Regions from separate parts of the Robinsoniella sp. RHS genome, predicted to be linked through region 2. Evidence: riboswitches for the same ligand, from Rfam matches in the RefSeq annotation. Region 2 holds a riboswitch; the other holds the start of a gene.
The links. A riboswitch is a leader RNA that binds a small molecule or an ion and turns the genes downstream of it on or off. The one in region 2 is predicted to bind ZMP and ZTP.
Positions count from the first base shown of each region.

Region 1 (3,727 bases), on a different contig from region 2:
CTAAGGTTCCTTTTAATGCATAACATTCTACTCCGTCAACGTCTTGTGTATTCTCTTCCAGTTCCAGATCTCCCGCTAATTTCTGAACTTCTCCGAAATCATAAGATTTGATCATTTCATCAATATCTCCACTGATTTCTTTCTGCCATTCACCTTCATCTAATTTCGAGTAGGAAACGGTATTATCCCCATCTTTGGCAGTATACATTTGCATATTCATTTCCTGATTCATCCCCAGCATATCTAACGTTATAGCCCCTTCACCATAAATCACCTGGGGATTGGTATTTACTTTCATGCCCATATCCATATTCATTTTAATATCCAGGGTGATTCCCTGAACACTGCCGCCCGCCTGCAGATCCATTATCATATCCAGCTTATAATTTTCTTCTTTAGACATATTCTCTGACATGGATTTTAAAAGCGTCTCTGAAGTTACCTTGCCGCATCCTGCCATACTAAAAGCCAGAATTCCTCCTCCCAGTACAACACATCCCCGTTTCCACAATTTCTTCTTCATACTTTTGCCTCCTTTTCAACAACGATTTTGACTTGCTCCCTCATTTATCCATATATACTCAATGATTAACGTATATAGATTATATTAATGGAATAACGAAAAAATCGCAATACTTTTTTATAAATCAACATAAAACGCAAAAAAACCGCTGCTCCGGCATGTACTAATCTGCCAAAGCAACGGTAAATTTATTATCTTAGTGATGGAAGAAACGAATACCTGTCATTGCCATCGCAATGCCATATTTATCACAGGTGTCAATTACATTGTCATCTCTTACAGAACCACCGGCCTGCGCTACAAACTTAACACCGCTCTTATGTGCTCTCTCAATATTATCACCAAATGGGAAAAATGCATCAGACCCCAGTGCTACATTGTCCATTGTCTTCAGCCATTCCACTTTTTCTTCTTTTGTCAAAGGTTCCGGTTTCACAGAAAATACTGCTTCCCACATGCCATCACGCAATACATCATCGTAATCGTCTGATACATAAACATCAATAGCGTTGTCTCTGTCAGCTCTTCTTACACCTTCTTTAAATGGAAGGTTCAGTACTTTTGCGTGCTGTCTTAAATACCATACATCTGCTTTATTGCCTGCTAGTCTGGTACAGTGTACTCTGGACTGCTGTCCGGCACCTACGCCAATTGCCTGTCCGTCTTTTACATAGCAAACAGAATTGGACTGTGTATATTTTAAAGTAATCAGTGATATCAATAAATCTCTTTTTGCTGCTGCCGGCATATCTTTTACCTGAGTCGGAATGTTCTGAAGCATTTCTTCATTCAACGCAATATTATTTCTTCCCTGCTCAAATGTGATTCCAAAAATATCTTTTGTTTCCTGTACAGCCGGTACGTAGTTAGGATCCATCTGGATAACCACATAATTTCCGCCCTTTTTCGCTTTCAGGATTTCTAAAGCTTTTTCAGAGTAAGAAGGTGCAATAATACCATCGGATACTTCTCGTTTAATATATAATGCGGTTGCTTCATCACATTCATCTGACAGTGCTGCAAAATCTCCATAAGAAGACATTCTGTCTGCGCCTCTTGCACGGATATATGCAGTAGAAGCTTCTGTTAACGGACAGCCTTCCACAAAATAGATTTTTTTCATCGTTTCATCAAGGGGTTCTGCAACGGCTGCTCCTGCCGGGCTGACATGCTTGAAAGAAGCTGCTGCTACCATTCCTGTTGCAGCTTTTAATTCCTTTACTAACTGCCAGCTGTTAAAAGCATCCATAAGATTTATGTACCCTGGTCTGCCGTTTAAAATCTTGATCGGGAGTTCTCCCTCTTTCATAAAAATCTTAGCTGGTTTCTGATTTGGGTTACAACCGTACTTTAATTCGAATTCTTTCATCACTGTTACACTCCTTTTCATGCTAGAGCGTGCTTATAAATTGCTCTATGGTTAATATTTGATAAAAAAGAGCCTACTACCCGGGCTCTCTGCCCAGACGGTCGGCTCATTATCATTATACTTCATGTGGTTAATTCCACTTCCGTCAGTCGTATAACTAAAATCAACATAACATTTTTTACTGTAGATGTCAAGAGCTTTTTCGGTATTTTCAGGTTCTTTCCCACTGTTGCAGATCTATGAATATTATTTCCCCTGGATTAATGCCTCTAGCTGTTCATCAGACAGACCCGTCTCTTTCAGAATATATTCTCTTGGTTTTTGTTCCAGCAACATTCGCATGGCTTTTAAATCCTTGTTTTTTTGTTCGGTAATTTTGTCTATTTCCAACTCTTTCTCTTTAATTTCCGTTTCCAGTTCTTTCCTTAAACTCTCCATCTTTTTTTCATGTTCATATTCAATAATATCAATATCTAATACCAGTGCCTCTTCTACCATCTCTGACACACCCCTTTCCTCCAGTTCTTCATATCGGTCGTAGATATGATGGTATAACTGCAGTGTAAGACGTTTTAATCGTCTTGCATCATCTTTGGTTATATTACCCAACTTTTCATTCTCTATGATACTTTCGATTATATCAGTTTTTATTAACTTTTTCAACGCTTCAATATTTTCATCACTACGCTCTTTTTTTAATGCTTTTCGAAGTCTCAGCAGTTGAAAGGGGATTAAGATTATCATTTTATTGCGATTGATCTCTTCTATTTGTTCCGATAAATATTTAATAGTGGGAACCTTGTACGAAAAGCTCCCCTGGCCTTTAAATTCTATATTCAGAAGATAATAGTCCGGAATTTTATCATAATTATCCGCCAGGTATATTATTACGGGCTCTGGAAATATAATCGTATCCTGAAATTGCCTGGTCTTCATGGAATGGTGGTAACCATATTCAAACATTCGCAGGACAATCTGTTCATCCTGATACATTTGGGCTTCCAGATGATAACTGTCTGTATGATTAATAGTAATAATTGTATCTGCGATCGTTTTTCTTAAGTCTTTGTCCACATGTTCCGTCCAATTATATTCTACTTCACTGTCTTGAGGATAACTCTGTTGAAATAAACCATTAATCAAATGAATGACTGCTTTCTTGGACAAGGTTAATATTCTTTTAAATATCTTATCATAAATATGATACGTATTGTTTTCTCCCCGGATTTTTTCAGCTTCAGAATTAGAATCTGAAAATGTATTTTCTCCATTTATCATCGTTTTCTTTATTTACCTTTCTTCAATTTTATATTTGTTTTGGGAATTTTTTTATATTAGATCGAAAAGAATTGTTTTTATAGAGATCCTATTTGATTATATATAGTATCATATTAATTATTAAGTTTCAATTATTTTTTATCAAATATCTTATTATATTTTATGTATAATAAAATTGTTTATTATTCTTATTTTACACAAAAAAAACCTTGAATCCAACACGCACTAATACGTATCTATCGATTCAAGGTCTTTCTCAATCTGTACCTCATTAATTATATTAATTCTAAGATCCCACGGATATCCTTAATCACACAGTCTGCACCGGCTTCTTTATAGATTTTACTCACTCTGTCCAGTTCTGCCTGTTTTTCTTCTTTGGAAAGAGCCTCATATTCCTCCTGGGTAAGTGCCATCTCGGAACTGCCTTCCAGTATGCCAACGGTATATACACCGGCATTTTTTCCTTCTTTTATATCAGATACGGTATCTCCCACCTTTATGACGCTTTGTACGGAAGATATTTTAAGGGTCTCCATGTTCTTGAAAATCATGAA
Region 1 is NZ_JNGB01000030.1:18,529-22,255, reverse strand. Features, by position in the region: gene RHS_RS14470 (DUF6612 family protein) at 1-523, opposite strand, end outside; gene RHS_RS14465 (phosphoribosylaminoimidazolecarboxamide formyltransferase) at 720-1,892, opposite strand; ZMP/ZTP riboswitch at 1,977-2,055, opposite strand; gene RHS_RS14460 (hypothetical protein) at 2,139-3,170, opposite strand; gene phnX (phosphonoacetaldehyde hydrolase) at 3,446-3,727, opposite strand, start outside.
Region 1: it holds a riboswitch for ZMP and ZTP, as region 2 does, so the genes downstream of both, RHS_RS14465 (phosphoribosylaminoimidazolecarboxamide formyltransferase) here and RHS_RS25435 (formate--tetrahydrofolate ligase) in region 2, are expected to answer to the same signal.

Region 2 (3,727 bases):
TGCCCATACTTCAGAAAGTGCTACGTTTACACCAAGTTCTTTACATTTTGCTTCTACCAGGTCTAATTCAGCCTTGGTATCCGTTGGGAATGCATTGATTGCCACTACGCATGGAAGACCGTATACATTTTTGATGTTGCTTACATGTTTCAGTAAGTTTGGCATACCGTTTTCCAGTGCTTCTAAGTTTTCGTTATTCAAGTCAGCCTTTGGAACGCCGCCATTGTATTTTAATGCACGCACGGTTGCTACGATAACAACTGCGGAAGGGGTAAGCCCTGCCATACGGCATTTGATATCCAGGAATTTCTCTGCTCCAAGGTCAGCGCCGAATCCTGCTTCTGTGATTGCGTAATCACCCAGTTTTAATGCCATCTTTGTTGCAATTACAGAGTTACAGCCATGTGCGATATTGGCAAATGGTCCGCCGTGAACGATTGCAGGCACGTGTTCCAGAGTCTGAACCAGGTTTGGTTTCAGAGCATCTTTTAACAGTGCTGTCATAGCGCCCTGTGCATTTAAGTCGCCTGCGGTTACCGGTTTCTGCTCTGCAATTTTTCCATATGTATATCCAACGATAATCTTGGAAAGTCTCTCTTTTAAATCTGTGATATCTTTTGCCAGACATAATACTGCCATAATTTCAGATGCAACGGTGATATCATATCCATCTTCTCTAGGCATTCCGTTTGTCTTTCCGCCCATTCCGTCTACGATGTTACGAAGCTGGCGGTCATTCATATCCACACATCTTCTCCATGTGATCTTTCTAGGGTCGATGTTTAATGCATTGCCCTGGAAGATATGGTTATCCAGCATCGCTGCCAGTAAGTTGTTGGCTGCACCGATTGCATGGAAATCACCTGTAAAGTGAAGGTTGATGTCTTCCATCGGAACTACCTGTGCATAGCCGCCGCCTGCTGCGCCGCCCTTTACACCGAATACCGGTCCTAAAGATGGCTCACGAAGTGCAACCATAACGTTCTTGCCCAGTTTCTGTAAACCATCAGCCAGACCTACCGTAGTTGTCGTTTTTCCTTCACCTGCCGGAGTCGGGTTGATTGCTGTTACAAGAACTAATTTTCCGTTAGGAGCATCACTTTCTTTTAACAGATTGTAATCAATTTTTGCTTTGTATTTCCCGTATTGCTCAAGATATTTCTCGTCAATACCTGCTTTTGCTGCGATTTCTGTAATTGGGGACATAGTAGTCTCCTGTGCAATTTCGATGTCTGATTTGTAACCCATAGTTAAATATCTCCTTTCATATTAACCGCTTTTGCGGTGATTTACGTTATAAATTATACTACGGTCCCCGTAAGGACATGCGTCTGCCTGCCATTCTTAACCCATAAAAAAAGCAGTTGAATCATTTGCCACTCAGCAAATAACACAGCTGCCCAATATCGGGACTGCCTGCTATACTGCACAAAGAAATAGCATCTGACCATACACATTCTAAATAATATAGAAATAACAATACATCTTTTACGCAGTAGCGGGAGCGATCTTATAACGCGGAAGTCTCCTTCGTTCACCAAAAGCCTCCCCCTTTGGTGACACTTTACGTATAACATCTACTCTACTTGAACATTATTCAATTGTTAATATAGAAAGAAATAAGTCAAGCAGATTTCTTTCGGTACCGGATAGAATTCTAACACCTAAAGTGTATTAAAAAAGGGCAACATCATAGATAACAAATGCTGCCCAGACGGTCGACCTTATCATATAATTTTGATTTCCCTGTGGTACTCCACAACTATCCGTCAGTAATCAAAACCTTTGTTACGATATATATACTATAAAACAAAGTTAAAATTTTGTCAAGAATTTTGTGGATATTTCACATAAAAATGTTACAATTGATCTCCTTTATTGTTATATTCCATTTCAGGTTCAAATAGAACCACCCGGTTGCGGCCTTCAGCTTTTGCCCGGTAAAGAGCTATGTCCGCTTTTTGATAGAGACTGGTAAAGGTTGTGCCGTCTTTGGGGTACATAGCTGCCCCGATACTGGCTGATATTTCGATATCCCCATTGACCCAGCGGGCAACTCTTTTACGGAGGGTTTCCAGGCGTTTTTCAAGAGCATGGCTGTTCCCAACGTTTTTCATACAAATGACAAACTCATCTCCGCCAAGTCTTGCTATCACATCATCCGCCTTTCCGGCACTTTTTAACGTATAGGCAATTTCTTTTAAGACCTGGTCTCCGATGATATGCCCGTAAGAATCATTCAGCATTTTAAAATTATCAATGTCTACCATAACAAATCCATGGTTATGGCGTTTTTCACTTTTCACTAACATCTTTGTTACCTTTTTCACAGCCTCTGCCCTGTTCAGAACACCGGTGAGGTCATCATTTTCCAGCCGGTACTGCAGTTGGAATTCTTCTTTCTTTTTCTCATCAATGTCGTTTAAGGCCACAAATGCAATAATATCCTTAGAGTATGGGTCCTGTATCAGCTGTATGTCGCCTTCTACCCAAAAGTAATTTCCTTCCGGATTCAGACGCCGGAACTCACAATGCAGAGTTTTGATCCCTTCGCAATAGCGTTTCATCAAGTTGGCATAAGAGAACATAATCTTGTAATTTTCCTGATCTTCTTTATATATGAAGTGTTCCCATACATATGCGGCCGCTGCCGTAAAGGAAGTACGCGCACTTTTAGGGATTTCTTCTCCCATAGTCCCCTTGATATACTCCACAGTATCTCTGGTAATATTATAACGGTAATTTATTACGTTTCCCGTCAGCTGGCTTTCATAAGAACGTTTCCACCGCTCATGTTCGATCTCTTTTTCATGAGCTTTGGTCATATCTTCCATGGATATCACTGCAAAGCGCCCATCATCGGTAATCGTATAGTCATGGCGCAGCCAGACCTGACGGTTCAGTCTGTGGTTGATTTTCACAATGGTATCAGAGGCTGGGATTCCCGCTTTCATCCTTTTGAAAAACTCACGGTATTCTTCCTGGCTTTCTTCTGCCACCATTCCTTCCGTTATGAAGGTCTCCGGCATGTTTTCAATAACCTGGCGGTCAAAAAACTCCGATGATTTTTCATACAAATATAATATTTCTGTATCCAGTTCATAACGGGCTGCCATTTTCTTCGTGTGTTCCCATACAATCAAACGATATGTTTCTTCCTGCCCATACAATCCTTCGACTGCATCTTTGCGAAGGCTAAAATCCAGGCAGATACACATGATTCTGCTGGTCCGTTCACTGTCGCCTTTACATCGCAGCATAAACCAGCCGGTATCTCCATTCTTTTTCTTCATCCGAACCTCCAGCTCCAGAGTTGCAGCCGGATTGCCGGGACAGAAGCCAGCCATATTACACATTTCTTCCCAGTCTTCTTTTAACACCAGTTCCTTCATTTCAGACGGCATTTCCTGCCGTTTTTCATAACCCAGCATTGCATGAAAAGTAGTATTCACATACGTCAAAGACAGCGCCTCGTCTCCCAGAAACTCACAGACTCCTGCAGGAAGTATGTCAAATTGCGCATAATCAACTGTCTCATTCATCATTTTCGTCACATCTACTTTCTCTGTAAAATGATTCTCAGCAGAGCACTCGTTTATTTTACAGTGATTTTTATTACTTTTTTAACACCGTTACATTTTACGGTAATATTTGCCGAACCCCGTCGAAGCCCGGTTACTACACCTTTCCTGTTTACCGCAGCCACTTTGGGCTTTGAGGATTTATA
Region 2 is NZ_JNGB01000133.1:433-4,159, forward strand. Features, by position in the region: partial or broken gene RHS_RS25435 (formate--tetrahydrofolate ligase) at 1-1,248, opposite strand, end outside; THF riboswitch at 1,495-1,587, opposite strand; ZMP/ZTP riboswitch at 1,702-1,787, opposite strand; gene RHS_RS25445 (GGDEF domain-containing protein) at 1,860-3,545, opposite strand; gene RHS_RS25450 (Ig-like domain-containing protein) at 3,596-3,727, opposite strand, start outside.